Linked DNA regions of Rubripirellula tenax. The protein of the gene in region 2 interacts with the protein of the main gene of each other region in a pairwise test. Links are inferred from orthologs where the notes say so. Each region holds a gene or a part of one and is shown on either strand. Other genes may lie near its edges.

What was found.
Region 1: the proteins of dnaE (region 2) and Poly51_RS16065 interact in binary tests that used the Escherichia coli proteins (3 or more experiments, as listed by UniProt). The link is inferred for Rubripirellula tenax from one-to-one orthologs.

Annotation. Positions count from the first base shown.
Region 1 is NZ_SJPW01000004.1:406,802-421,383, forward strand. Bases 5,872-8,819 are described here. They hold Poly51_RS16065 (pyridoxal phosphate-dependent aminotransferase), read right to left. Parts: upstream 7,927-8,819; coding sequence 6,817-7,926; downstream 5,872-6,816. Other genes in these bases: Poly51_RS16055 (DUF1559 domain-containing protein), read left to right, coding at 5,872-6,309; Poly51_RS16060 (hypothetical protein), read left to right, coding at 6,366-6,548; Poly51_RS16070 (DUF4416 family protein), read left to right, coding at 8,037-8,621; Poly51_RS16075 (hypothetical protein), read left to right, coding at 8,735-8,819. Outside these bases: Poly51_RS16030 (low molecular weight protein-tyrosine-phosphatase), read left to right, coding at 1-461; Poly51_RS16035 (thioredoxin family protein), read right to left, coding at 472-1,119; Poly51_RS16040 (helix-turn-helix domain-containing protein), read left to right, coding at 1,329-2,069; Poly51_RS16045 (cis-3-hydroxy-L-proline dehydratase), read left to right, coding at 2,206-3,408; Poly51_RS16050 (arylsulfatase), read left to right, coding at 3,413-4,852; more of Poly51_RS16055, read left to right, coding at 5,095-5,871; more of Poly51_RS16075, read left to right, coding at 8,820-9,313; Poly51_RS16080 (TolC family protein), read left to right, coding at 9,565-11,985; Poly51_RS16085 (WYL domain-containing protein), read right to left, coding at 12,217-12,480; Poly51_RS16090 (NHL repeat-containing protein), read right to left, coding at 12,610-13,584; Poly51_RS16095 (L-threonylcarbamoyladenylate synthase), read left to right, coding at 13,717-14,582. UniProt on the Escherichia coli protein: Shows aminotransferase activity with methionine and histidine as substrates, and to a lesser extent also with phenylalanine.
Region 2 is NZ_SJPW01000003.1:338,843-354,619, reverse strand. Bases 6,200-10,342 are described here. They hold dnaE (DNA polymerase III subunit alpha), read right to left. Parts: upstream 9,967-10,342; coding sequence 6,400-9,966; downstream 6,200-6,399. Other genes in these bases: Poly51_RS12200 (sialate O-acetylesterase), read right to left, coding at 10,074-10,342; Poly51_RS12210 (GntR family transcriptional regulator), read right to left, coding at 6,200-6,284. Outside these bases: Poly51_RS12230 (zinc-dependent metalloprotease), read left to right, coding at 1-987; Poly51_RS12225 (hypothetical protein), read right to left, coding at 1,036-2,427; Poly51_RS12220 (ABC transporter permease), read right to left, coding at 2,424-4,886; Poly51_RS12215 (ABC transporter ATP-binding protein), read right to left, coding at 4,883-5,824; more of Poly51_RS12210, read right to left, coding at 5,829-6,199; more of Poly51_RS12200, read right to left, coding at 10,343-11,606; Poly51_RS12195 (S8 family serine peptidase), read left to right, coding at 11,809-13,266; Poly51_RS12190 (sulfatase family protein), read left to right, coding at 13,325-14,941; Poly51_RS12185 (hypothetical protein), read right to left, coding at 14,950-15,264; Poly51_RS12180 (YaiI/YqxD family protein), read left to right, coding at 15,421-15,777. UniProt on the Escherichia coli protein: DNA polymerase III is a complex, multichain enzyme responsible for most of the replicative synthesis in bacteria. This DNA polymerase also exhibits 3' to 5' exonuclease activity. The alpha chain is the DNA polymerase catalytic subunit.

The DNA.
Region 1 (14,582 bases), on a different replicon or contig from region 2:
TTTGCCGATCGCCCGCTGGCGAGGCCGTCATGCAGCGTTTTGCGACGGAATTCGGCGTCGACGTGGAAGTCGATTCGGCAGGGACGCACGGCTACCACGTGGGTGACCCCGCGGACGCTCGCATGCGCGCCGCAGCCGAGGCACGTGGCTACGAACTGAACAGCCGCGGCCGGCAAGTAACGGTCGATGATTTGGCCCCCAACCGTTTCGACTTGGTTTTGGCGATGGATGCCGAAAACCACACGATCCTTCAAGAAATGGCGGGCGGGATCAAGCCACACATACGCATGTTCAGCGACTATCTCAGCGACACGGATTGGCCCCAAGACGTCCCCGATCCGTACTACGGCGAAGCCGAGGGCTTCAAAATGGTGCTGGACATGTTGGAGGAAGGTTGTCCGATCATCCTGCAAACGTTGATGGGCGAAGATATTTTCGCCGGCGAATTCGACGACGAGTAGCAGCGAACGGTTATTTCTTTCGCGTACGTCGTTCGCGTTGGAACCGAATCTGACATCCGATCGGAACCGTTTCGGTCAACTCGAGTGGCTTGCCATCCAACAGGGCGTCAACCGCATTGGCTACAAATGGCTGGGTAACATTCTTACCATCGGGACGATCGTCCATCGAACCCATGTAAACGACGTGACGTTTCCCGTCATCGTCCTTCGCGCCAAGCACAAAAAATTCGGGTGTGTACTTCGCACCAAACCTTTTCGCGATCTGTTGCGATTCGTCAAACAAGTACGTGAACGCGAACGCCTTTGAATTGGCCTTTTCTTTCATGGCATCGAAGGAGTCTTCGTCGATCGTGTTGACGTTGATCGCAACGACGGCAACCTGTCGCGGTGAGTAGTTATCGTGCACCCACTTCAAGCGTTCTTCCACGTCAACGGCGTACGGGCAACTGTTGCAGGTGAACGCAACCACGACGGCAAGCTGATCGCCCAATTCCGTCGATCCATGACGCTTGCCGTCGACGCCCGGCAGATCGGCCCAAGTCGGCGCTTCGTCACCGATACTAAGGACGCTGTTGAATTCGCCGGCCAATGTGCTATCCAACACACCGATCGAGGACGAAACAGCCAAAAGCGTTACGGCGAAGAAATAGCGAATCATGAAACGTCCTGCCCGTTTGATGGTCACGATGTTGATGAATGGATCACTCGTATCCTAGCAAAGCGAGTTAGCAGGACGAAGAAAAATCGCTGATCAGGACTGGGTTTCATTCGGCGGCGCACTAGAATGCTTGAAAAGCGGAACGAAATTTCGTTCCAAGGCCAACTGCACCCAGCTCGAGATCTAGCAGGCGGATACAGCGTTACCTGATGCAACAGACCATTCGTTCGATCGACATTCACTTACTTGAGCGGCTATTCCAATCATTGCCTGATACGGCGTTCTTCATCAAAGATTTTCAAGGTCGCTACTTGGTCGTCAATGAATCGCTGCGGGCGCGGCACGGTTTGGAACATAGTGGTGACGCGATTGGGAAGCGGCCATCGGACATTTGCCCAGGGGACTTCGGACGTGTACCGGCTGAGCAAGACACCAAAGTCTTACAGACTGGTTGCCCCTTAGTCGATCATCTTGAAATGCATTGGTACTTGCCCCAGGAACCTGTTTGGTGCTTGACGACGAAGCTGCCCATCGTTGCCGACGATGGCAGCATCGCCGGCCTCATTGGGTTCTCCCGTGACGTTCGTACTCCGCTTGAAAACCATGAGATCCCCAAGAAATTCGCTGAGATTCTCGATCTCTTTGAAGACAACCTGATCGAATACGGGACTGCGTCGTCGCTTGCCCAGCAGTCCGGGATATCGCTGCAACGACTCGCCCGATTGACGAAGCGACTCTTTGGATTGTCCCCCACCCAATTCATAAGCAAAACCCGAATCGCGGTTGCGTCGCGCCTGCTGTTTGAAACGAACCGAGCCGTTTCTGAAATCGCCTTGACGAGCGGCTTCTATGATCAAAGCGCTTTCACCCGAGCGTTCCGCACCGCAACGGGTGTCACCCCAACCGCTTACCGACTGCAAGCAAAATCGATTGCCGACCAATCGAAGTAATGGCCATCCGCGCGCGAAGCATCCTTCGATGTGCGCAAATCGTTCGCTCCGCGATTTACTTAGCCAAGTGGGGCGGAGCAAACGAGGATACGATAGTGGCGTGACTTCGCTCCACTAAACCGTAAGCACGGTGTCTATGAAAATCACTCGAATATTTGCGCATCGCGTCGAATTGCCCTTGGTCGAAGGCAACTATACCTGGAATCGGGGTAACTTCGTTTCAGTTTTTGACAGTACCGTGGTTGGCGTCGAAACGGACGAAGGGCTGATCGGATACGGCGAAGCGTGTCCTTTGGGTTCCTGCTACCTTCCTGCCTATGCCGACGGTGTTCGTGCGGGGCTGCGAGAATTGGGTCCGCACTTGCTCGGCTTTGATCCTCGCGAATTAGGAGTGCTGAACCAGCAGATGGATGCCAGTTTGGCTGGGCACCCGTATGTGAAGTCCGCGATCGACATCGCTTGCTGGGACATTCTTGGCAAGGCGACGGGCTTGCCGGTTTGCGTCCTGATGGGCGGACGCTTTGGCGATGGAGTGCGACTGTACCGCGCGATTTCACAGTTGGATCCCGAACTGATGGCAGAGAATGTCGCCATGTATCGCGACCAGGGTTACACGCGTTTTCAACTGAAAGTTGGCGGTGATCCCGATACAGATATCGAGCGGATTCATGCCGCTCGGGCCGTGCTTCGACCCAACGACCGCTTGGTCGCGGACGCGAACTGTGGCTGGTCCCAGCACGAGGCGATGCGGGTCGTTCAAGGGGTTCGCGATTTGGATGTCTATATCGAACAACCGTGCTTAACCTATGAAGAGTCGTTGTCGATTCGACGCAACACAAACTTGCCGTTCATCATGGACGAGAACATCGACTCCTTAGCGATGTTGCTTCGCGCCAACCGCGATCAGGCAATGGATGTGGTGAATTTAAAAATCAGCAAGTTCGGCGGGCTGACAAAAACCAAACAAGCACGCGATCTGTGCGTTTCCCTCGGGCTGGCGATGACGATCGAGGACACGTGGGGGAGCGACATTACGACAGCCGCGATCGCGCACTTGGCACACAGCTCGCCAGAGTCGCTTCGCTTCACGAGCACCGATTTCAATAGCTACAACACCGTCAGCAACGCGTCGGGGGCACCCCAGCGACAATCGGGGTTCATGTCGGCAGGGGACGAACCGGGGCTCGGCGTTAGCCCTCGGCTTGAAGTGCTGGGCGAAGTCGTTTGGCAATGCGCCATCCGCAATCGGATTTCGGAAAGCAGCACGCCAGTCTCCAACATCCATCAAGCCAAAGCGACTAGCGTTGCCAATCCAGCATCTCTCGCGAAAGCAAAATAGACTCATGCGTTTACCTCTACCGTCGGTCACGATGCTTGGGCTGTGGCTACTGATGGCTGTCGGGGCACCGACATCAACCAAAGCCGAATCGATCCAGAAACCCAACATCATTTACATCATGATGGATGAATGGGGCTACTTCGAATCTTCGGGGATGGGCCATCCGATTTTGAGTACCCCAAACATTGACAACATGGCACGCGAAGGGATGCGGTTCACGCAATTCTTGGCCGGCGGGAACGTCTGCGCTCCGACTCGCAGTACCCTGATGACTGGTCAGCACACCGGACACACGACCGTACGTCTAAACGGCGGAGCCGCCGCTCTGCGCGCAGACGACCGCACGATTGCCGACGTGCTTCACGAGCGTGGGTACGCGACGGGTGGCTTTGGGAAATGGGGTCTCGGGGATGCGGGAACGTCAGGCGTTCCGGAGAATCACGGATTTGATACGTTCTTCGGCTACTACCATCAAGTTCACGCGCACGTCCACTACCCTCGCTACCTGCTTCGTAACAGCGTCAAAATTCCGCTTGCGGGGAACACGGGTGATCCGTTTGTCGGTGAAGTGTTCGCGCATCAACGGATTCACGAAGCCGGGCTGAGCTTCATCCGCGAGAACGCCGCACGGCCGTTCTTTGCGTACCTACCGTGGACACCACCGCACGGCCACTGGGGAATGCCCAAAGATGATCCCGCTTTTATTAAGTACCGCGATAAGAAGTGGGATGCAAAAAATCAGCGTGGCGAAATGGACGCCCAAATCTACGCGGCCATGGTCGAGATGGTCGATCGTCAAACCGGGGAAATCTTTCAACTGCTACGCGAACTCGACCTCGATCAAAAAACAATCGTCTTCGTTTGCGGTGACAACGGCGGCCAAGCCTACTTCGAAGATGAGGGTCATCCTCACGGCTTTTTTGGTCCTAACCTGAACCCGAAAACGGGCGAGCGATTCCGAGCCGGCAAGGGAACGTTTTACGAAGGTGGGCTGCGGATTCCATTCATTGTTCGTTGGCCCGGTCAGATTGCTGCTGGTTCAGTATCGAATCATCTCGGGTACTTCCCGGACGTGATGGCAACGCTCGCGGAGCTGGTGGGCGCGACGTTAGATGAAAATGCCGACGGAATTTCGATTCTGCCAACCTTGTTGGGCGAAGCCGTCGTCAAGCGCGAACAGCAACAACATCCTTACCTGTACTGGGAAGACGGAAAGAGCATGGCCGTTCGAGTGGATAATTGGAAAGCCATCCGGCCGACTCCGTCGGCTCCGCTCGAGCTATACGATTTAAGCAACGATTTGGAAGAGAAACACAATGTTGCGGAAATTTTCCCTGACATGGTCGAAAAAATGAAGTCGCACGCTGCCGAAGCACATTCCGCCCCACGATCAGGCGCTGTTCTGGACCCGAGTGCCAGATTCCAAGGCCACGCCGTCCCTTAAGGAGACGGTGTGGCTTCGAATGATCCACTCGCAACATTTCCATGTGGTGTTCGGACTCTTGCGTACGGCCGATGCGTTTGTCCGTGTAAACAGCATCGACGATTCATCCAAGTGGCGACCGTGCGCATTTTCCACTTTGGGTGATCGATTCATCCAATAACGCTTGGAATGAGCAGCCTATTTTGAAAGCGTTGTCGTAGAAAACGACTAGATGTTTTTTCTCTTTCGAGCCAGGGTGTGTGATGAGAAATCCAAGAAGCTTACGAGCATTCACATTGGTTGAGCTACTGGTGGTAATCGCCATCATCGGTGTTCTAGTTGGATTGCTTTTGCCAGCCGTGCAAGCTGCGCGCGAAGCAGCTCGCCGGATGAGTTGCAGTAACAATTTCAAACAGATTGGGCTGGGCATTCACAACTATCACTCCGCCTTTAACCAACTGCCCACTCAAGGCACCGGTACGAAGGGTCCAGATGCTGGTAAAGTCGCAAGTGATTATCGCGGGAATAATCGCATCGAACTTTCCGCTTTGGTCGGCCTGATGCCATTCGTGGAACAACAGGCGTTGTGGGAACAAATTAGCAATCGTTTTCAAACCGATATCAACGGAACGCCAGCGTTTTACAACGCGATGGGACCATGGCCCAACGCGTCGCTAACAAACTATACGGCCTTCGGGAGTTATGATCCGTGGCTCGCGAACATTCCCACGTTACGTTGCCCCAGCGATCCAGGTGTGGGGCTTCCTGCTCAAGGACGCACGAACTATGCAGTCTGCACGGGCGACTCGTGTGATACGAGCTTTGGCGGCGCGTTGAATCGATTGTCCGGTTTACCCAACGGCACAACCTACGATCGAGCAAAGGTATCGATGAGGGGTGCGTTTGCGGTGCAAATCAAGACAGGCTTTCGAGACTGCCTTGACGGTCTTTCCAATACGATTTACGCCGGTGAGATCACGACGGACTTGGGCGATCAGGACAAGCGAACCCAAATTGTTGCCTACCCGGGCAATATCATTTCCTTGGGTGGGAATTTGGGCTGTCGTCCAAGTATCGATCCACTTCGCCCCAACTTCTGGTCCGCCACGCCAGCACCGAACACCTTGTTTGCAAGTGCTGAGGAGCGACGTGGTTACAAGTGGGCGTCGGTGCTTCCGATTTACACTCAAATGTTTACGATTCTGCCACCAAATTCCGAACTGTGTGGCAACTCAAACGCGGTCTCCATCGTCATGGCTCCGCCAAGCAGTCGGCACCAAGGCGGCGTTCACGTCCTGATGGGTGACGGCGCCGTGAAATTCGTGACGGATTCGATCGAAGCTGGGGATTCCAGCTTTGGCCAGGTTGGGATCCACGCATTGCATTCCCCGGCATCGAGACCTGGAATCGCAAGCCCCTACGGACTTTGGGGAGCCCTGGGCACTCGGGCTTCAAAAGAGTTGATCGAAGAGTTCTAAGTTAACGCTTCGATCAAAGTGTATCTTCCCACTCCTAAAATTAAGGTCGTCGATTCATGACCCGCTATATTTTTGTCACGGTAGTATGTTTCTGTCTCGTCCAGTTTGTCGGCTGCGGCGGCGGCAGCAAAGAACCGGGCGTGGCTGCGAAGCCAGACGAGATCAGTGCCTATATGGCGGCTCATCCAGAATTGGAATTTGACACGACGGACCCAGACGTAACCCCATCCCAAGAGTAGGCACGGCAGGGCGACACCTAGTGTTGCCGTGGCAATCTCATACCGGACCGTTTTTCCAGTTGGATTGGGATCACGGCCTGTGTGGTCCTTGGTCCATAGTCCCTGTATGGTTTGCACGCCAACGCGGCACAGCAATCTGGTCGGCTAGATCGCGTTCCGGGTCCGGATCACGAACCGGGCCGGGTTTTCAGCGGCGCCGGCGGGCCGTCCCGGTTCATCGCGTTAAGAGCCGACGCGTCGGCCGTGGCCGTCTTCACGGCCCGCACGGTCAGCCCCCGGAAACCAAACTCCGCAGCACTTCGATGCCGCGGTGGAGCGTCTCGTCGGATGCCGCGAAGCTGATGCGGAAGTGGGTGTCGTGTTTGCTGAAGATGTTTCCTGGGATGATCAACAGCCCCTTCTCGATCGCCCGCTCGACGAACTTGGCACCGCTGGGGATCGGTGATCGAGGGAAAACGTAAAAGGCACCACCGGGTTTGCTGATTTCGTATTTGTCTGAAAGCCCGTCATAAATCAGATCCCGTTTGCGACGGTAATCATTGATGTGGCCATCCAAATTCACTTCCATCGCTCGCAGCGCTCCCCACTGGGCCGGCTGGGGCGAACACACGAAGGAATACTGCTGAACTTTCAACATCGTGTTGATGATTTCGGCAGGTCCGTGAACGTAGCCGACTCGCCAACCCGTCATCGCATGGCTCTTGCTGAACCCGTCGATCACGATCGTTTGGTCATTGAATGATGCGGGCGAGACGAAGTCCCCGTCGAAGAAAAACCGACTGTAGATTTCGTCCGACAACAGCGCGATGTTGCGATCAGCCGCCAGTTGGGCAACGGCCTTCAATTCCTCTTCGCTGGCTGTTACACCCGTCGGATTGGCGGGGCTGTTGACCAAGATCATTTTCGTTCGCGGAGTGATCGCGGCTTCGATCTTGGCAGGATCGAGCCGAAAGTCGGGATAAGAATCGACGGGCACCGGTACCCCGCCACACATTTTCAACAGCGCCGGGTACATGACGAAATAGGGATCCAGATAGATCACTTCGTCGCCCGGGTTGATCATCGACAACATGGCCAACATCAATCCGCCACTGGTCCCGCTGCTAACGAAGACGTCGCGATCTTCATGGGGATATTTCGCGGCGATCTCGGCTCGCAAGGCTTCGCGAAGCGGTCCGATGCCCTGGGTTGGCGAGTAGGCGTTTTTCCCCGATTGGATGGCATCGATGGCGGCAGTCCTGATCTCGCCCGGTACATCGAAATCGGGTTGTCCGATCGAAAGGTTGATCGGATCCTTCAGCTTTGCGGCCAGGTCAAAGACTTTGCGGATTCCGCTGCTTTCAAACGCGGCCGTCCGATCGGCGATCCAAGGGTGCATGTCGTTTTCGGGTGGGGTGAGTTGGTATTGCCGTTACAATGTCAGCACAATTGTAGCAGTCAAGTTCTGCGTTTGGCATCCTTGTGCATCTTCGTGAGATCTCCCCGCCCGTGTCATCGATTCGCCTGGTCGAACCCGTCGTTCGTTTGTGTGCCATCATCACTCGGTACGACGATGCGAAGCATTGGGCGATCGAACGGATCTCGCTGCACTGGGGCGATCCCCTGGCACAGTCCGATCCGGTTGCGTTCGAAGCAGGTGGTTTCTACGACACCACGATGGGCACGGGGCTGACCAAAACGTTGGTTGCGTTCGGTGACTACCAAGATCCCGGCGGGTTGGCAGACTGGAAATTACAAACCAACCAATGGGAAGCCGAATACGCATCGCTGGGTCGGCACGCCGAACCGCGGCCCCTGAACTTGGATTCGGGTTACCTGAGCCAGGCCAAGTTGGTGTTGGCGACGGTCAAAGATCGCGACCACCGGATCTATTTGCACAGCGGAATTTTTGCCGAAGTGACCTTGAACTACGTCGGCAAAAAATGGGTGCATCATCGGTGGTCCTACCCGAGTTACCGGGCTGCCGAAGTCGCTGACTTTGCCAGTCGACGCAGGTTGGACTTGCGAAGTCACCTGGAATTGACTGGGCAAATTCGCCGTGTTGTCCATCCATCGACCGAACAACCGTCATAACCGTTCGTCCGTTCAAAACCGGACATCGAACGAGCCGATGAATGAAAGGTCAGGTGATCGGCAAGGATGCTGGTTTCACGACAGTTGTGTTTCACCGATCCATGGACGGCCCAATGCGTTGGATACAAGTGCGATTAGTTTTGGTGGCGGCGATGGCTTTGGCAGCAGTTGCGGCCGAGGCACATCACCCCGATTTCGAAAACCAGCCCGTGCGTCCTCGCGTCGACGTCATCGGCCCGATCGGCAATCGATTGCCATCATCCTATCGTCGCAAGTACAACCGACCGACCAACTTTGGCGGTTGGTTGGCGTATCACGTTGCTCCGTCCAGCCAAGAGGCGATGGCGTGGCACGATGCGACTCATCGCGATGCCTACAAATGCGATCGCCCGCGGTTGGAGATGCACTACTTTTACCCCAAGCCTTACGAGGCACTTCGTATTGGGCCTCGTCGGGACAGCAGGAACATCGCCGACGCAGCACGTCAGTCGCGTGAAAACCGTGACGAGTCAATGGCCAATCGCGATGCCATGAAACCTGCGGACGTGAAACCCACGGTCGACTTAGAGCAGGCGTTTGCCGAAACCGACGAACTGGCACCGGTCAACGTTGACGAAGCGGTCGAGCAAGTCATGGAACGAACGCAAGAACTTGATGCCAAAACGCTTTTGGATTCGGGATTTGACGAGTAACGCGGGCACAGGTCGCACCGCGTTGGGGAACGATTTCACGACGCGAAGAAGATTCTGCACCTTTTTGATCGGAACCGTCAAAGTTTCCCTAACCAGACTCCGATAACTTAGTTGGGCGAGGTCCCCTTCAAAGGAAGGGGACATCGTGGGGGGCTTCCACACTCGACCCGCACGGGAACATGCCATAGTCGCTTGGCGCGACTGATGGTGTCGGCATGTTTCACGGCGGCACGACCTCGGAAGCCTAGATAATGAATCGCGCTCTGGTTCGATACACGACTTATTTGCAGCTGGTCCTTGCCGTCTTGATGGCATCGGGCTGCTCGACGACGCAACCGTTTTTCGCGGGTGAGTCGCCGGACTTGCAATATTACCTAAACGCTGCGACACGGATCGAGTATCCGGACGTCGAAGTCGATAGTTTGGCCGAAACAACGATGGCGACCGAGCCGTTGTCGATCGGCAATCACGACTACCAATTCTGGGACCTGTCGGTCGAAGAATGCGTTTCGATTGCGCTGCAAAATGCGAAATTCTTTGTCACCACCAGTGGCAATGCCGAATTTCGTCAAAACGTCGCAGCACAATTCACCAGCGCATCGGCTGACCAGCTGGGCAGCATCTACGACGTCGCCATCCAACAGTCGACGACTCAGTCGATTCCGTTGACCGTCGATGGATCGGGGAACCGCACGCTGCCGCGAGGCGTCTTGCGAGCCAACCAAGTCGGCGGCGTGGAAGACGCGTTATCGGAATTTGACGCTCAAGCAAGCGGCTTCCTCAACTACAGCAACACCGACCGACCGCGTAACACCGGCGCGCTGAACACCGTCAACCCGCAATTCTTTACTGCAGACGATTTGACGCAGCAGTTTGCGTTGAGCAAACGATACGCCACCGGCGGCGTCGCAACACTTCGTCAACAAATCATCTACTCGAAAAACAACGCCGAAGTCGGTCCCATCTCTCGCGCCGTCGCCAGCGACTACACCGCAGTGATCGAAGCTCAGGTTCAACACCCGTTGATGCGTAACCGCGGCACACTGATCAACCGCATCCCCGTTGTACTGGCCAGCCTGAACGAAGACGTGGCGATCGCCGACTTCGAAATTCAAGTTCGCAACCTCGTCCGTGACGTCGAAGTCGCGTATTGGAATCTGTACGTCGCCTATCGCAGCGTTTCGACTTCGGTGATCGGTCGCAACAGTGCGATCGCGACGGCGAAGTTCGCTCAACTGAATCTCGAAAACGGTACAGGCACGATTCAAGAGGTCGCGCAAGCGAACGGACAATACTACAACTTTCGCGCTCGGCTTGAAGGCGCCCTGTCGGGATCGAACCTTCCCGGCGACGACCGGTTCGGTGTGTACGGTGCCGAACGTGTGATGCGTGAATTGATGGGCTTGGCGCCAACCGATGGTCGCTTGATTCGCCCGATCCAAGAACCGAGCCTCGCTCGAGTCGCGTTCGACTGGGAAGAAATCACAACGCAAATGTTGTACTTGAGCCCTGAACTGCGTAAAGGTCGCACGGTGATCAAGCAACGCGAACTGGAACAAATGTCGGCCAAGAACCAACTGTTGCCCGAAGTCAACTTGTCACTGCTGTACCGCTGGGTCGGCGTGGGCGATGAACTTGGGTTCGGATCACGAGCCGATGCGAACGGGCCGCTTCCGGGAAGCAGTGCACTTACCGATTTGACGGGCGGTGACTACCAAGAAGGTGCCGTGCGATTGGAGTTCACACCACCGGCGATCGGTGGACGACGTGAACGTGCCCGCATCCGCGGATCACAACTGCGTCTGCACCAATCACGAGCGTTCTTGCAGGATGCCGAGCGATTGATGGTCAGCCAAATCAGTGATGCGATCGCCAAGACGGCAACGCACTATCAGTTGGTTCAAACGTACGCCCAAGTTTGGCAACAAGCCGAAACGGAAGTCGAATCCCGCTTGACGGAGTTCAAGGGCGGACGGACTCAGATCAATGTGGTGCTGCAAAGCCAACAACGTCGCGCCGATGCTCAAATCGCTTACTACCGTGCCTTGGCCGAATACAACAAATCGCTCAACTACGTCGACTACTTGAAGGGCACGATGCTGGCGAACAGCAACATCACATTGTCCGAAGGCCCCTGGAACAAGAAGGCATACTGGGACGCACTGGAACGTGCTCGTGAACGTAGCGCTGGAAAGCACAAGGTTTACGGAGTCAGTCGGCCCAACGTTGTTCGCCAAGGTCCACTTCGAGATGCCGCGTCGGCGTCACAACCCGTCGGCAGCGGCGTCATTCACGACGGACAACTGCCACCTGAAATGTCATGGAGTGGATCGGACGCGAACATGGACCCGATGGGTGCCAACGTAATGCCGATGGACGAATCGGTCACCGCACCACAAGACATTCCGTTGGGCGAGATGGGGAATTCACCTAGCGATCTGCGGACGCCGGGATCGACTCCGATGCGAGAACCACTACCAACCCCTGATCCGCTGCCGATGATGGACAGCTTACCGGACAGTTTCAATGGTGCAGGTGAAGTTCGGCAAATGAGTTTCCAACAACAAGCGACGGGCTCGTCAAAGGCTGGTCAAAATAAAGTTCACGTCGGTGACGTGCAAATCGACGGGGCACCCTTGCCAGTCCGTCGAACACCCCTGCCGAATCGGTAAGCGATCGGTCCCACCAAAACTCCGGGCGGAGGCTTGCGAGGACTACCGATTCTAGCGCGTCGGAACCAACGGTCCTCGTACACGAAAAGCTTGAGCACGCTGAAAAAGCGTCTCGAGCTTTTTGTCGTTGACTCTCAGCGATTCAAATTTACCCCCGACGACTGGCGCGGTCCCGCTGGTTCGATAGCGGAGCGGCGCGAGCCGTCGGGTTTTGATCTTCGCCAGTGACTGCTAGTTGTTCTCGCACGATCCGGCTCCCATCGGGACCGGCATCATGACGTCGGTCGCGGGAACCAGACGAATGTTCTTGCATCGCGAGAGTTGAAATTGGCGCGGTTGTTCGCGACACAAGCATAGCCCCAGAAATCGGTAGCTGCCCATGAACTTGATCGGGCTGACGACGCGGTGCGTTCGGTTTCCCTTAGCATCGGCGTAATCCATTTCGATGACGTAATTGTCACAGTCTTGCATGGCTTGTCGAAGAATACGGTTCATCTTGGTTTCCCCCCGGAAAGTGTTTTCGTGTATGTCCTGCTCGAACACTTCTAATATTCGAGATGTCCATGACACGTCTGGTCACGAGGTGGAAAAGACCGCGTTTGAGACTGCCGAATGCCTGTTTTCCTATGCCGGCAGCTCGATCCGTTGGACTCGGTGGTTATTGCTGTCCAAGATGTGAACACGATCTTGGGAATCCACGACAACACCCCAGGGTTGATTCAGCATCCCTGGCTCGAAACCCGGACTGCCCCAAGACGCGATCGGCTTGCCGTCGGGGTCCAGTCGCTGGATGCGATTATTTTTGTATTCGACAACGATGATGCTGCCGTCGCTGGCCAATGCCAAGTCATACGGATAGTAAAACTGTCCGGGCAATGTTCCTGGCCCGCCCCAAACGTCAATCAAACGCGGCGTCTCTTCGCTGAGATCAAATCGCTGGATCCGATGATTGCATGCATCGGCCACCCACATCACATCGTCGCGGATGACCAAACTTTGCGGACGCAGGAATTTTCCGGGGGTATCACCCGTGCCGCCCCATTGGATTAAGAAATTGCCTTCCGAGTCAAACTTCTGGATTCGGTCCGACGCGTTGTATTCGCCAATGTAAACGTTGCCGCGATCGTCGCTGACCGCATCGGTCACAAACGCGAATTGGCCGGGCAGATGTCCAGCCGTGCCGCCAATTTGTTGTTCGACGAGCAGTTCCCCGTCGCGGGCATACGCCAGCATGCGGTAATAATGCGTGTCAGCGACCAACAATCGACTGGAACCTGTGCCGCTGGAACCTGTGCCGCGGTGTCGTGCGGCTTGAAAAGACATGCCCGTGGGGCGGCCATTCGCCGTTTCGGGGGTTTCCCAAACCCTCAGAAACTGTCCGTCGGCGTTAAAGACCTGGATTCGTCCGGTCGTATCGACGATGTACAGTTGGTCGTCATCGTCGATGGTGATCGCGCGAGGCTTCAAGAAACGGCCGTCGCTTAAACCACGTCGCCCCCACACCAAATCAGGCAAATCGCTGCCTCCCGACGGTACACAGCCGGCAAACGAGGACACGGAAGCAGCGGCCACCAGGCCAACGAAACTCCGTCGCTTCATCGATCGATCACTTGGTGTTAGCGGGGGGTGTCAAAAAACGGCCGACTTGTGAAGGCGATTCCGTGGCTTTTACAATGAGCGCCTACTCGCATTTTACCCGACAGGCGGCCGCAAGGTCACTCAGCGTCATCCATGTCTAAAATTCTTGACCTCCGTGCGACCGATGACCCTCGTGACATCGTCCATCGGTCGGTCCAGGCATTGGTCGAGGGAGGCGTCGTGGGTGTGCCAACCGACACGGTATACGGGCTGGCCGCGAGCGCACTTTCCGAGATGGCCGTCGCTCGATTGTGCGAGATCAAAGGCAGGAACCAATCTGTGCCGCTAGCGATTTCGGTGCCCAGTCGCGAAGCGGCCGAGGATTTTTACTGCGGCATCGCCCCTTTGGCCCGTCGCTTGGCGGCTCGATGCTGGCCGGGCCCGTTGACATTGGTGATTCCCTGCGATTCGAAGCATTCGGCGGCCAATCAGCTGCCTCGATCGGTTCAGGAGCGGATTCGCGGCGAGTTCGGATGCGTGGGCTTCCGGGTCGTCGATCATCGTGTTATTTCGCATATTCACCGGTTTTTGTCGGCTCCATTGCTGTTGACGAGTGCCAATTTGTCGGGACAGCCGGTCGCCACCACGGCTGAACAGGTCGAGAAGCAATTGGGGGATTCGATCCCACTGCTGCTCGACGATGGTCCGACCCGTTATGGTGATGCTTCAACGGTTGCTCGTGTGAGGGGCAATCAAATGGAAATTCTTCGTGAGGGCGTCATCGAGCGAGCCGCCATGAACCAATTCATCAAACCCGTTATCGCCTTAGTCTGCACCGGCAACACGTGTCGAAGTCCGATGGCCGAGACGCTGCTGCGTGACTTAGCCAGTAAGAAATACGGCTGTGAGGATGCTGTGCGGGTCGTATCGGCGGGTGTCGCAGCGGGCCCCGGCAGCGGCGCGACTCCCCAGGCGATCGAAGTCATGGGCAATCGCGGCCTCGACTTGACCGGGCATTG
Region 2 (15,777 bases):
GAGCTGCAATACGCCACCGACGAAGACACCACGGGCCCAGACCCGCTGGCTCGCCGGTACGACTTTGCCAAAGATCCGCTCGCCTATGCAAACGAACAAATGAAGTTGGTCAAGCTTTACCGCGAACGAATCTTGGACAAGTTTGTCAAAGAGGGTGACACGTGGGGCAAGGCGCGACGTGGCTACGAGTTAACGTTGGGATTGCAAACGAAAGCGTCCAGCATGATGGCCAATTGGGTCGGCGGAGCATTTGTCTATCGTGACAAGAAAGGCGATCCCGGCGATCGTCCCCCGGTCGAAGTCGTGCCTGCCGACCAGCAACGTGCGGCGCTGAAGTTCGTGATCGATTCAGCATTCTTCGACGAGGCATACGGGTTAACGCCGAAATTGCTGGAACGAATGAGTGTTGATAAATGGATCGACGGCGGATTCCATTCGTCGATGTCATCGGAAGCAACGTGGCCAATCCACGACCGGATCTTGGGCGTCCAAGCATCGGCGCTAACATGGTTGATGAATCCGACGACCCTGCGCCGCGTTTACGACAACGAATTGCGTTTGCCCGAAGACGAGGACGCGCTGACGTTGCCCGAGTTGTTGGCCACGATCAATGCCGCTGTTTGGGGCGAACTGAAGAAAGAATGCCCCGAAGGTCGCAACGATCGCAAGCCGATGATTTCCAGCCTGCGTCGTAACTTACAACGCGAGCATATGCAGCGGTTGCTGGATTTGGTCCTGGAATCGTCGGACGATACGGCCGCGTACAAGCCGATCAGCAATCTGGCTCGCATGGAACTTCGCACGTTGACCGAAGACATCGACGCGTCGCTTGAAAAGTGTGGCGACAAGATGGACGCGTACACCAAGGCGCACCTTTCGGAAACGAAAGAGCGAATCGATCGGGCGCTCGAGGCCGGCTATACCTACAACGCAGCCTCGGCCCAGCAGCCTATGATGATGTTCATGCTTGGCAAAGAAGCCAAGTAACTGGCTGGTAGACGAACGATGCGTCCCGCGGTAACGTCCGCGGGACGCTCACTCTTCGGTGTTCGGTTGTTTGACCATCACGATCTTTTCGGCCTTTCTGCCGACCTCGGCATACATCCGATCGACCAAGTTTTGGTCGTAGATCGTGACTTCCTTGTCACCGATCTCGTAGTGAAACGGTCCACCATCAAACGCCGCGGTTTCTGATTGCGCCAGTCCCACATCGGCCAAGTCGGAGAGCGACTCCGGCCATTTGTCGAACTTCGATTGATAGTCGCCGATGGCAACGACCGTTCGTGTGAACCGGTGTTCGTTGGCCGTGCGCCGAAACGCACTGGCGAACGATTGGTAGGCTGGCGCGACCATGGCCATGATCCAATCGCTGTCCAGTGTGGCAAGCTGCATCCAGCGATCGATCGACGCGTTTTTCGATGAGTTGTTCGATGCCGAATCTGATGCCAAGCGATTGTTTGCCCGTTCGACATCTTCGACGTGTCGCGACGTCCCGGCACCGCGCACCAACGCCAACGAATGTTGATTCTCGACGATGGCCCGCAGCGTGCTGGGTGAAAACTGAAAGGGCATCGTTGGAATTCCCGTATGCCTCGCCATGCCACCGAGGTCGTTGGCAACGATCGCCGGCAAAATGCAAAGCATTTCTGCTTCCATCGATTGCTGCCAAGCGTCGTCCCAATCAATCGGCTTGGAAATGATCGTCGTCAGTTGCCGCCGCTCGTCGTCGGACCAAATGCCATTCGCCGTCGATTCCCGTACGTCGTTCAGCATGATCGAATAGCACGCGATGCGAACCAATTCGTCGACCAGGAACGACGACTGATAGTTTCGACCGAACAACCGATCGGACATCTCCAGCATCCTGATCGCTCGGGCGTTTTCGCCTTGATGGACTGCGTCCAAAAACGAGTAGTGCAAGACTCGGGCGACCGACCGCATTTGCTGGACTTCGTTCAGATTCGTCGTCGTTCCTTCAAACACAATCGGCACCCATATGGTTTCATCCGAATCCATCAACGGTTCGATTTGTTCCAGTATCGGCTTCGCATCGCTTGCATACCGTGACATGATCTCGGCGACCGGCCACGTTTGACCGGGGGGGACCAAGTCGTCGTAGCTTTCGTCACCATTGGACCACGCGAACGGTCCGCCGTACTTTGCGTTGTGCGCTTCCGAAGCAGCCAAAACGGCTTTCCAGGTCGCCGTCGATTCGTCGGATGTCCGTTCGTCGTACAAACGAGGCATCGTCGAATAATTGAGCGTCTTGCCCGGGCCGACGATGATCTCAACCGCTTCGTCCAGCTTCGCACGTTCGGATCGCCACTGCAGCATGCTGGCGGCAAACATTCCGCACAAAATCAAAAGCGGTAGCACAACGATCGCATAGTGCGCGGTGTCGCGGCCGGTTCGGTGGTGCCGGGTCATCGTTGAGATTCCTTCGCGGGTGTGGCGGATTCGGTCTTCATGCGTTCGATGTTTTCTTCCCACGGCATGCCCCAGAACTGGCCCGGCGAACGGACCGCGGTTCGAATCAATTCGATGGCCGCGTGCTTCCGGAATCGGGGTGCGTAGGGGCCGTACTCGAATGCAACGAAAGGTGACACTTGATAGGTATGCATCTCGCGCTGCCAATCGCTTTCGGTGGGATCTTCGCTCGCTCGCAGTGCTGTCGCGACGATCGCTTCGGAGCGTGCCCTTTGCACCCATGATGCCAGGTAGCTCGATTGAAGGGACAAGCCCATGTCGATCACGTTGCTGTCTTTCGAGTTTCGATTGCCGAACTCCTGAGTCGCCCACGAACCCAGAACACCCCCACGACGCGCCGCGTTTCGGGTCGCCTTGTCGGAAAGGTGATTGAGCGTGGTTCGATAGGCGTCGCTGGTTCGATGCGAATCCGCGTTGGATGCACTCAAGGCGTTTTCGATCCAGATTTCGATCACGTCCGCAAAGTCTTGGTCTCGCCACGTACTGTTCTTTCGTAGCGATCCAGCGATCTCGGCAGCCGCGATCAACCACGGTGAAAACGCCTCCCAATCATTGTCCGCATCGAATTGCAGTTGGACCAACATCAAATGGTCGAAAATTCGGTCAAGGTCCGACGCTTCCATGGTCCCCGGAACATCGGGGCGATTGCGAAGGTCGGCTATCGCCGGAATCAAATCGATCGGCTTGGTCGATGGCTGATCGAGCCATTTCAGAACGGTTTCGATGGGTACGGGGGAGTCTTGTTTGGCCCGGTCAAAGACCACGCTGTCCTTTCGGCCCAGTCGTATCGGGAAGGGATTCGCAACCGCCTTGCGGATCGATTGCCCCTCGGCCAACAGCGGCTTTCGCGTCGAGGTTGTCATGCCGGGGATCTGGCGGATTTGCCAAGCCACGCGTGCGATCGGCAGGCCGAATATCAACGCGGCCACAATCACGGCTAACACCATCGACATCGGTCGATCACGCTTGTCCATGAACTTGGGCATCAACCACCACGTGGCCAGCATCGGCAACAGGGATCCAATCACAAGAATCCAAATCGGAGTCCCAAGGGCAAATGCCGCCCATGCAAACCAACCCAACGTCATCGCCGCGACGATGGGGCTGACGATGAACGACAGCACCTTGGTGCGAAACAACTGGCTGGTCCACTGAGAAACCGAATACACGACCCCGCCCACCAGCGTCATCATCAACAGCGAAGGAACCAGTGGGGGTTGATGCCTCGAAGTGTCGTGCTGCATCCGCCACGATGCGAACACCATGTAAACGATCAAACAAAATGCCAACGTTGCCGACGGGACCGCGTGTCGGGCCAGATAGACCTTTGTGGGGGACACTCCCCGGTCGGCCAAGAAACGCAACCGGTCGGCCGACCCGTCATTCTGGAATACCAACACACCCAACCATGACATTGCCAGCATGCCGGCCAGCACCAGCAGTGGCGAGAATGATCGCAGCATGCTGTTGGACTGCATCGTTGCCGGAAGGGTGGGCACGATCAGTCCAGCCAAAACCAGTGCGATGGTAAGTCCCAACGCAAGCGGCGCCGATCGAATCGATTGCCAAATCATCGATGACCAGGATGAGCCGAGTTGTGGTGCCGAGGACCAGAATGATGAAGGTGGTGCTATCGCCGGATCTGGACGATCGAAATGTTCGCCGGCGGCTTGGGGCTGAAGCGTCTTCATCGCCGCACGGTAAGATCGCCATCCGATGATCCCCGTCAAAATCGCGGTGATCAGAAACGTCACTCCCTGCAAGTCCGCCGATCCGCTGGTGCGATTGCGGACAAAGTCGATTGTCCAGCGAAAGCCTTCGGTGAAAATCACCGGCAGCGCCGCCAGGAACATCACCAGCATGATCGCGTGAAATTGATCCTTCACTTTCCACGAAGCGTAGAATCCCGCCAGCATCAAATAGACGCTGTACAGAAGCCAGAACGGATAGCCGATCGGTGCATTTGATACGCCGGGCACGCTACCCAATCGCCAACGCGAAATTGCCGGTCCCGAGTAATCCGTCAATGACAAGCACACCGCGGCAAACGCCCACATCGCGACAAGTCCCCACGAAGCGACGATGATCTTCACTGCGACCCACTTGGTCGGTGCAAGCGGAAGCGACGACATCCAATCGATCGTTCGATGTTCGCGTTCCTGGCCGACCAGGACGGCGCCGGCACCGACGGCAAACAGCAGCGGGAAAACCAGCGGAACCAACCGTTCCAGGTCATTGATGGGGCCGTTCATCCTTAGCGTCACCTGGCTCGAAAAAGTGCTGATGACAAACAGCAGCACTGCGACGCCGATCAGCAAGCCAACAAGCGGAATCAGCATCCGGAACTCTTTCCACCACAACCAGCGGTTCCGGCTGACGAGAGAATCGATCACGTTCATTGAACCGCCTCCCTCACGGGGACGCTCGCTATCGACGGCTGCGCCGGTAACTCACCGGATGTACAGGCCACAAACGTTTCCTCCAGCGTCGCGACGCGGTGACGAACATCAACGACTCCGGGTGTTCTGCGCAGTTCGTCGATCATCGAAGGATCGAGATGGCGGACAAAAATTTGCCTCTGCGCCCCAGCCGTTTCTTCGCTCAGTACTTGTGCCGGTTCGGGCATCACCGCGATCGCCCGCAGCGGATCGTCGACGTCGACGACAACCTGCCAGATCGATTGACGAATTTCGGCAAGCGGACCGTGTAATACGATCTTGCCTCGATGCAAAATGGCGATCGTATCGGCGACACGTTCGACTTCACTGATTTGGTGGCTCGACAGAAATACCGTTCGTCCCGTCGCCGCTCGATCGATCATGCTCTCTAAGAAACTGCGACGCACCTTCGGATCCAATCCCGACGTCGGTTCATCCAAAATCAACAGCGCTGGGTCATGGGCAAGCGACAACGACAGGGCGACTTTGGCTCGTTGTCCCTTGCTTAGATGCTTGATCTTTTGATCCGCCGTGATTTCGTAGCGACGGATCGATTCCTCGTAACGCGTCAGAAACTCGCGATCGTAGAACGATGCCGCGAAGCCACCGATTTGGGCAACCGTCATCCAATCGTAAAGCGCCGGCGAATCCGACACATAACCGATGCTGCGCCGCACCGCGAGCGGGTCTTTTGATGGATCAACGCCAGCGACGGTACAGGCACCGCTGGAAGGCTTTTGAAATCCCGTCAGGATCCGAATCAGCGTGGTCTTGCCCGCGCCGTTTTCACCCAACAACGCGAACACCGTACCCGGTTCGATTTGCAGATCGACGCCGCGGAGGGCTTCACAGCGACGAAAGTGCATCGTCAATTGCTTGGCCGTGATGACTGGTTGCATGACGTTAGCCCTTCGTGCTGGGAGATTTCGTGTTGGGAGATGAGGAGTCGCCGTTGGCGTCGACGTGTACCATCGGCGTCGTTTTGGCCAGCTTCTTCAATTCGCTATCGATGATCGACTGGATCTTCGACGCATCGAGGCCGGCATTCCACGCTTCGGCTAGTGCTTCGCCGATCCGATCGGCAATCACACCGTCGCGGTCCCGCCGGCACAGCGCCGCGGCGCCGGTGGCGATCACCATCCCGCGACCGCGAAGTGGTTCGATGACCCCATCGTTTTGAAGTTCCGTAAAGGCCCGGGCGACAGTGTTGGGGTTGATGGCGAGTTGCCCGGACAAGACACGGCCGCTGGGCAAGAGTTGCCCTGGTCGCATCGATCCCGCCGCGATCGCCGCTTTGATTTGACGCACGATCTGCAAATAGATCGCGACGTCCGAATGAAAATCGATTGACAAAAACATGGCACCCTCGGGCAAGAGCCTCGGTCGCGTGGTTCACTAGTGCGATAGTACACCAGGCGCAGGAGCAAAGTCAATCGTTTTTGGGTACTTTTTTCTAGCCGTTTTGCCGTGGTAGCTAACGAGGCTTCGTCATCAGCAGTCGATAGTGGCCGGCGCCCAGAAAATCGTCGAGTCGTTCTCGCAATTCGGGCGTGATGTCGACTCTCGATTTATCGGCTTTCAAGTGAACCGACTCGCCGTCTTTCAGTTGGATCGTGAACAGCAGTTCTTGCGTTCCCGGGTAGCCTCGCACGATCTCTTTGAGCCGCGTGACGGTTGGTCCGTCGTGCTCGTTCTCGTTCAATCGAATTCGCATGCCGTGGGTGTAGCGAGTTTCAAGATCGGTGAACGGGATCAGTTCGTCGATGATCAGGTTGGCTTCATCCCCACCACCGCGACGGTCAACCTTTCCGCGGGCCAGCACGACGGCGTCGGGGATCACGCGGTCGCCCCAGTCGGCGAAACCTTTCGGCCACAGGATGCAGCGTATCGCGCCTTGCATGTCTTCCAAATCGAAGTTGGCATACTTCGACGGTTGCCCTGGTTTTGGGCTTTTGGTGTGAGCGATCTTGACGCTGCTGATCATGCCGCCGAGAACGACTTCCGCGCGATCTTTGACGTTCGCCAATTTGTCGGTCATGTGGGTGCGGAAGGTAGACAATCGCTGCTCAAACTCAGCAAGCGGGTGGCTTTCTAAGTAGAAGCCCAGGACTTCTTTCTCGGCAATCAGTTTCTCTCGCTCGGGCCACTCGTCGATTTCGGGCAATGGCGCCGGCGCCGCGTCGTTGGCTTCCACTTCTTCGTCATCGAACGCGCCGAACAGGCTCGTTTGTCCACTCTTTTTGTCGGCTTGCACCGCTGCGCCGGCTTGAACCGCGCGTTCGATGGCAGCGGCCAACTGGCTACGTTTGGCGCCAAAGCAGTCCATCGCGCCGGCTTTGACCAGCGTCAGGATCGCGCTCTTGTTGCAAGCCGCCGGGTCGACGCGTTCACAGAAATCGAAGATGTCCTTGAATGGGCCGTTCTTCAAGCGTTCTTCTTCGATCGAAATGGCCGTTGCACCGCCGCACCCCTTGATCGCAGACATCGCAAAGAAGACTTGTTTGCCTTCGACCGAAAAATCGGCCGCGCTCTTGTTCACACAGGGCGCCACGACCTCGATCTCCATCCGATCGCAGTCTTCCATGTGTTCGACCATCGCATCCTTGCGAACAAAGTTGCGTCCCGAAATGTCGCTCGACAATAATGCCGCCATGAACTCGACGGGATAGTGAGCTTTCAGGTAGGCGGTCTGATAAGCAACCAACGCGTACGCGGTGCTATGTGATTTATTGAAGCCGTAGCCCGCAAACTTGACGATCAGGTTCCAGATGTCGTTGGCGTCTTTTTCGGCCAAGCCGTTTTCGACTGCGCCGACGATGAAAGCTTCGTGGTTTTGGTTGATCAGAGATTCTTTCTTCTTGCTGATCGCCTTGATGCAAGTGTACGCGTTGGCCAGCGGGATCTTGCCCAAGCGGTTCAGAATCCGCATGACTTGTTCTTGGTAGACCATGATCGAGTTGGTCTCCTCCAGAACTTCCTTCAGCACCGGGTGCTTGTATTCGGGCTGTTGCCGACCGTGTTTGATGTTGACATAGTCATCGACCATGCCGCCTTCGAGCGGCCCGGGGCGGTACAGCGCCGCGGTCGCGATGATGTCGTTGAACTTGTCCGGCTTCATCCGACATAGCAGGTCACGGATGCCGCCCGATTCCAACTGGAAGACGCCCTTGGTTTCACCGCGCTGGAGCAGCGCGTACGATTCTTTGTCATCCAGCGGAAACTTCAGCGGGTCCACCACCTTGCCGGTCGTCTGCTCGATTAACTTCACCGTTCGCGACAAGATCGTCAGGTTGCGCAGTCCCAAGAAGTCCATCTTCAGCAGACCCGACGCTTCGACGTCGTTCATCGACCACTGTGTGATGACGTCCTGTTTACCGGGAACTCGCGTCAGGGGAACATATTCGGACAACGGTTTGTCCGCGATCACGACTGCCGCGGCGTGCGTGCCGATGTTGCGGGCGAGACCCTCGATCTTCATCGCCAAGTCGAGCAGTTCACGGATTTCCGGATCGCCGTCGTACGACATTTTCAAATCGGCACTCTTTTCGAGCGCCTTTTTGATCGTAATCTTCAGCTCGTCGGGGATCATCTCGGTGATTTGGTTCACTCGGCCCAGCGGCACCCCGAGGGCGCGGCCGACGTCCTTGATCGCCGCTTTCGCCGCCAAGGTTCCGAAGGTCCCGATTTGGCAAACCATTTCGCTGCCGTATCGCTCCTTGACGTAATCGATCACCTCGATTCGACGTTCTTTTTCGAAGTCGATGTCGATATCTGGCGGTTCGGTACGACTTTCGTCTAAGAACCGTTCGAACAGCAAGTCGTATCGCAACGGGCAAACGTGCGACATGTAAAGCGCGTAACAAACGATTGCACCGACACCGCTGCCCCGGGCCGTCGCCGAGATTCCGACGGATCGAGCGTGGTTGACGAAGTCCCAAACGATCAAGAAGTAAGTCGGATAGCCCAGCTTTTTGATCACATCGAGTTCGCGATCCAGCCTCGCCATCACCTCGTCGGATAGCTTTCCGTCGATGATCCGGTCGTTGTCATCTTCGTAACGTTCGAGCAAGCCTTTGATGCACAGTTCACGCAAGTAATCGAGCGGTGTTGCCTCGTTAGGGCATTCGAAGTTGGGGAAGAAGTATTTGTTGAACTCGATATTGATGTCGACCGAATCGGCGATTTCTTGGCTTCGCGCGCAGGCGTCTTCTAAGCCCGGAAAACTCTGGTACATCTGGTCGGGGCTGCGTAAGAAGAACTGGTCGTTCTCCATCTTCATCCGTGACGTATCCGTTCGGAAGCGTCCCGTGTTGATGCACAGCATGATGTCTTGGGCTTCGCTGTCCTCTTGATTGACGTAGTGACAATCGCTGGTCGCGACCAAGGGGATGCCCATGCGCTTGGACATCTCGACGGCGCCTTCCAATTGCAACCGCTGGATGTCGATGCCGTTGTTCATGATTTCGATGAAGTAACGATCGCCGAAGACGCCTTGGAACCAACCGGCGACGTCACGTGCTTCGCGTTCGACATCGGCGGTGTCGATGCCCTTCATCACGGCGCGGCTGAATTCGCTGCTGACGCATCCCGATAAACAAACGATCCCTTCGTTGTATCGCTCGAGAATTTCTTTGTCGATTCGCGGCTTGAAGTAAAACCCTTCCAACGATGCGGCGCTGGCCAATTTGATCAGGTTCTTGTAGCCGGTGTGATTCTTGGCCAACAGCGTCAAGTGGTAGCTGGCATCCTTGCTGCTGCTGGCGCCACCTTTTTCGAATCGCGATCCGGGCGCGATGTAGGCTTCGTATCCGATGATCGGATTGATCTGGGCGGCTTTGGCCTTGCGGTAAAATTCGAGCGCACCGTGCAGGTTGCCATGGTCGGTCAACGCCAGTGCATTCATCCCATGATCGACCGCCCGGTTGACCAAGCGGCCGATGTCACCGGCACCATCCAACAGCGAATAGTGGCTGTGGCAATGGAGGTGGACGAACGGCTTGATCGGCTGCTTTTCAGCCGATTCGGTGACCAAATCACTCATGGGAACATCCTTGCGCGAGCACGGAAAACACGGGGGCGAAGCGATTGGTTTAGCTTACCCCAGTGCCACCGGAAGGTCATCCCGCATTGACGCATCGCCGAAAGCGACTACTTCACGCTGCCAGCCGTCATGCCCGGCCAGTCGTCGGTGCGAAACGGTGTCATCGGCAGACCGGAGCTGCTTTGCATGTTGGCGACCGGGTTGTCGGCCCACGCGAATCGGACCGCCACAGGTGCTTCGACCGAATCGGCAGTGACTTCGATGGTATCCTTGCCGACAATCTTGGCGTTGGCAGGCACGAATTTTTTGTCCTCACCGGCAATCGTGAAACCAATCGGTTTGTTGACGTCGAAGGTATCCAGTCCGCCACCGACGTGATCGAATTTCACGACCGCTTTGTTGCCTTCGATTGTCACCGATCGGAAGGTCGGACTTTGGTAAGGAATGTTGTAGCCGTAAAGGTTCGCCAGTGGCCAACGCGCCAATCGCTTGGCAACGTCTTGTTTGTTTTTGGGGTGAATGTCCGATGCTTCGCCCAAGTCGGTGATGACGGCTTGGCCGGTGGCAGGCAGTCGCGACATTGTCATGGTTTGCGCTTCGCGAAGTTCTGCCCAATCGCTATCGCCGGGTTCGGCGGACTCTTGGCGGTAGTCCGCAAGTTGGACCCAGTAGAACGGAAAGTCGCCTTGGCCCCAATCGTCGCGCCACGTTTGAATCATCAATGGAAACAAATCACGATACTGATAGGCGCGAGAAGCATTGGTTTCCCCTTGGTACCAGATCGCACCACGGATCGTGTAGCCGATGATCGGGTTCAGAACACCGTTGTAAAGATTGGCCGGTCGATGTTGTCCGGTCAACGCGTCCTTGGGTGCAGCAGGCTGGCGACCCTTCTTGCCGTTCTCTTTCCATTTTGCAACGCGGTCTTTCCACTTGGCGACTTCCGCTTCATGGTCGTAAGTCTTGGCAAGCGTGTCCCATCGCTCGAGCAGTTCGCCATACTTGCCATCCGATTCCAGCACATCGCGCGGCACCCAAGCTTCGGCCGCCGAGCCGCCCCAAGCGTTGTCGATCAAGCCGACGGGAACGTCGAGCGTTTGATGCAGTTGGCGGCCAAAGAAATAGCCGACGGCGGAGAACTCTTTGACGCTCTCAGGCGTGCAATCTTCCCATTTTCCGTTGAAGTCATTTTGCGGTTCCTGTGTGCCGACCTGAGGCACCGAAATCAGTCGCAGGTTCGGGTACTTTGCCGTCAGCGATTCCAGATCGGGGTCGTTGGACCGACTAACGGTGAATCCCATGTTGGATTGGCCCGAGCAAACCCAGACCTCGCCGACCAAAACGTTTTTGAAAACGCGTCGCTCGTCGGCTTCGATCACCATCTCGTGGGGGCCGCCGGCGGGTAGCGCGTCGAGTTTCAAATCGAAGCGTCCCATTGCGTCGGCGGTGGCTTCGGCCGAATGGCCAGCGATCGTCGCAGCAACCGCCGTGCCCGGTGACGTCCATCCCCAGACGTGGATCGGCATGTCGCGTTGGATCACCATCGAGTCGCCAAAAATTGGCGAAAATTTCAATTCGGCATGGGCAACCATCGGCAGCAAAAACGTCATGACGGCCAGCGTCATCAAGCGGTGTATCATCGGATCGTTCGTCAGGTGGGGGATGGGCAGGGGGACTTAGCAGCGGGTTTCACTCCGGTGGCTGGACATCATAATGGGGCGGCGTCGGCGGATGTTGTTCGGCGGTTCGCCCTTTCGAGGTCACACCAGCTAGAATACTGTGACGCCGTCAGCCACGCGATGACGAGACGCTTTTCTTCACGCTTCGCAGAGTTCGAGTTCAATGTCTCTCCACAGCCAACGAACATCTCGACTTACTTTCGCAATCCTGATCCTTATCGCCGCTGCAACGCAAACGGCATCGGCCGATTGGCGTGACGATATCGGGTATACACAGTTGACGAATGAACTTGGCGTCGCAACGCCGACCGGCGCGGGTGTTGCCGTTTCGATGGCCGAAGCACCGGACGCTTCGGCAAGATATCTGCCCAACACGTCTGGAACGAATTTCACCGGCAAGACAGTGACGAATGAAACAGCCTCATCAACGGGCTTCAACTCGCACGCGTCGGGCGTGGCCGGCCTGTTTTTTGGAAACACGACCAGTGTTGCCCCTGGGGTAACCAGTGTCGCCGCTTTTGAAGCCAACAGTTGGATAAACGATGCACTCGGTTTAACAACCACAACGGCGCCCGTGGCTCACCCGTATTCGGTTCAAAACCACAGTTGGATTGCAAACGGAACGACGGCCGAGATTCCCGAAGTGATTGATGCAGCCAAGCGAGTGGACTATCTAGCCAATCGCGACAACGTACTGATCATCGGCGGCGCGAATAACGGTTCGACATCCAGTGTGCCACATCTATTGGCGCACTCTTACAACGCGATCAATGTCGGTATTACTAACGTCGAGCGTACCGTGGGCAATCATTCGCAGGGAAACACAACATTGGCCGGCTATGGGCCCGGTCGTCCTCGCCCCGACATCGTCGCACAGGCTGGCGTTACTAGCAGTTCAACCCCGATGGTGTCCTCTGCCGCGGCACTGCTGTACGAGGTTGCCGGTTCGTCGAATGCGAACAACGTCGAAGCGATGCGCGCGGTGTTGATGGCCGGAGCAACGAAAGATCAGTTCGCTGATTGGGACCGCACAGCAACGCGGCCGATCGACGAAACGTTTGGTGCCGGTGAACTGAACGTCTACAACAGTTACAAAATCTTGGAAGGTGGCGAGTACAACGGTACCGTGATCGCGCCCACCAGTTCAGTTGGCCTGTTCGGATACGACTTCAATGAACCGGTGTCGATGTCGTCCAGTTTTTTGTATCAGTTCGACGTGCCTAGCGGCCAAGTCATGGATGAACTGTCCATCTTCTTGCAGTGGAGCATGGACGTCGTCAATGCCAGCACTATACCAATGGAATTCATCCCCAGCACGGACCCGTTGCTTGGTGGTGGATTGGCGAATTTGGATTTGCACTTTTACGACTCGAACAATTCGTTGGTGGATCAATCGATCAGCAGCGTTGATAACTTTGAACACATCTACCTGACCGGTTTGAGCGCGGGCACCTACACGTTGGAAGTCAGCGGTGATCGGGCGACCGAGTACGGTTTGGCTTGGCGAAGCAGTGTTTCGGCGGTGGCGGTTCCCGAACCATCGACGTTCGTCACCTTGGCCATTTTCGGTGGCGGTTTGGCATTGCGGTTTCGCCGCCGCTACCATGGTCGCCGGGCATAGTCGATTGTCGCTGGTGCGACGATCTTTCGATTGATTCGCGTACCGGTGGATAGATTTGATGCGATTGATTTATGGCGTTTTCTGCGGACTGGTTCTGACAATCGCCTTCGCCAATCGCACGGATGCCGCCCGTCCGAACATCTTGATCGCGATTGCCGACGATCAGTCATTTCCGCACGCGTCGGCTTACGGCGATGCCGCGGTTCAAACTCCGGCATTCGATCGGATCGCCAAGGCCGGCGTTCTATTCAGCCAAGCATTCACGCCCGCGCCAGGATGCAGTCCCATGCGGGCTGCGTTTTTGACCGGGCGTGAAATTTGGCAGATTCGAGAAGCTGGCACCCACGCCAGTTCGTTTCCAACCGATCTGCCCGTTTTTACCAATCAGCTTGCCACCGCCGGGTACCACGTTGGCATGACCGGTAAAGGTTGGGGACCAGGGAAAGCGATCGGATGGCCGCAAAACCCGGCGGGAAAGGCGTACACGGCTAAAAAGTCGAAGTCGCCCAAGGGCGTCTCGGAAGTCGACTACGCGGCGAACTTCGACGACTTCTTGGATGGCCGATCCGACGACCAACCGTTCTGCTTTTGGTTCGGCAGCCACGAACCCCATCGCGGCTACGATCCCGGCATTGGTGCGAGAAACGGAATCGATCCCGCCAAGATTACTGTGCCCGGTTTCTTGCCCGATGACGAGATCGTTCGCAACGACATCGCCGACTACCTTTACGAAATCCAGTGGTTTGATCAGCACCTTGGTCGCATGGTCGATCGGTTATCGGCCACGGGAGAACTCGAGAACACCTTGGTGATCGTGACAAGCGATAACGGCATGCCGTTTCCTCGCGCGAAGGCGAACCTGTATGAATACGGCATCCACATGCCGCTGGCGATCAGTTGGCCGGCGGTTGTTCCGCCGGGCCAAGTCAATGACGACTTGGTCAGCTTGATCGATGTCACTCGCACGATTTTTACCGCCACCGAAGTCGAACCGATCGACGGTGCTTCGATGCCCGGTCACAGTCTGGTGGAGCGAATGCGAGACAAATTGGGTTCGGTCGAGTGGCCGCGGTCGGCGGCCTACAGCGGGCGAGAACGTCATTCGTCGTCACGCTACAACACGCTCGGGTACCCATGCCGGAGTATCCGCACACAATCGCACTTGTACATCCGCAACTATGCGCCAAAGCGTTGGCCGGCCGGCCCCGGCCAAGTTTACGCAAGGGCGGCCTACGACGACGCGGGTCGATTGGTGTCGTCAATGCTGGGGCCTCGGCACGGCGGATATCACGATATCGATTCGGGACCGACGCTAACGGCAATGATTGAGCAGGTCGATGCACCGGAGTACGCAGGATTTCTGGAATTGGCAACGGCAAAACGCCCGGACGAAGAACTGTTCGACATTCGTATTGATCCAAGCTGTTTGAACAATCTGGCTGGCAGGGCCGAAGCGGATGCGGTGCGAAAGGACTTGGCGGCGCGGTTGGCTAACTACTTGACCAAGACCGGTGACCTGCGACAAACCGATCCGTCGCTGGCCGAAGTTTGGGAAACCTATCCGCGGCACAGTGCGCTACGATGGTTTCCCGTTCCCGATTGGGCTGTCGAATCACCACCCCCGGTGCTGCCGTGGCTGGACGCTCGTCGCCCCGGTGTACGGTCGGCCAAATGATCGACGAATCACACCATTTGTCCGAACATGATCGCCGTTGCGGTCATCAATCGGTGCCAGTCGTGGACCAAATCGGCGACCTGAAAAGTGCCTGCGTCGGATCGGCCTTCCCCGCGGATGCTGACGTTGATTTCGGTATCCATCGTCAATAGCGATTCGATCGCAAGGTGGGCCCGGCGGTCGTCTTCGCTGAGCGTCGGTTCGCCGTAAATCCAAACGTGGACGTCCATGACGTGATCGACCAATTTGGTCGCGGCTTCGAATGCGTTTTCGGCGCTGATGATGATCGACCGCGAACCGGATTGAGCGTAAAACTTCGGCATCGTAAAACCTTCCGTGTTTGTGAGATGATGGAGTCGCCGGGGCGGTTGCAAATGCTTGCCCTCGACAGAAATCATCATCGGGGCGACGATTGACACGTCTGGTCCGGGCTCCCAAAACCCTCGCTACATCACCGATTTCGCTGGAGAATCGTCGCTTTGAAGATCTGGATCGATGCCGACGCGGCTCCCACGGAAGTGAAAGAGATCGTTTTTCGGGCTTCCAAGCGGTTGGGGATCGAAACGATTTTGGTCGCCAATCGGCCCGTGGTCGCGCCGCCGGGTTACGCAAACGTCCGTTCGATTACGGTTCGCGAAGGCGCCGATGAGGCGGATCGTTACATTGCAATGACCGCGAAGTCGGGCGACTTGGCAATCACGGCCGACGTGCCTTTGGCGGGCCAGTTGGTCGATGGAGGCCTTTTCGTGATCGATCCACGCGGCGATGAGTACTCGGCCGATTCGATCGCGTCGCGGTTGTCGATGCGAAACTTTATGGACGATTTGCGCGGCGAA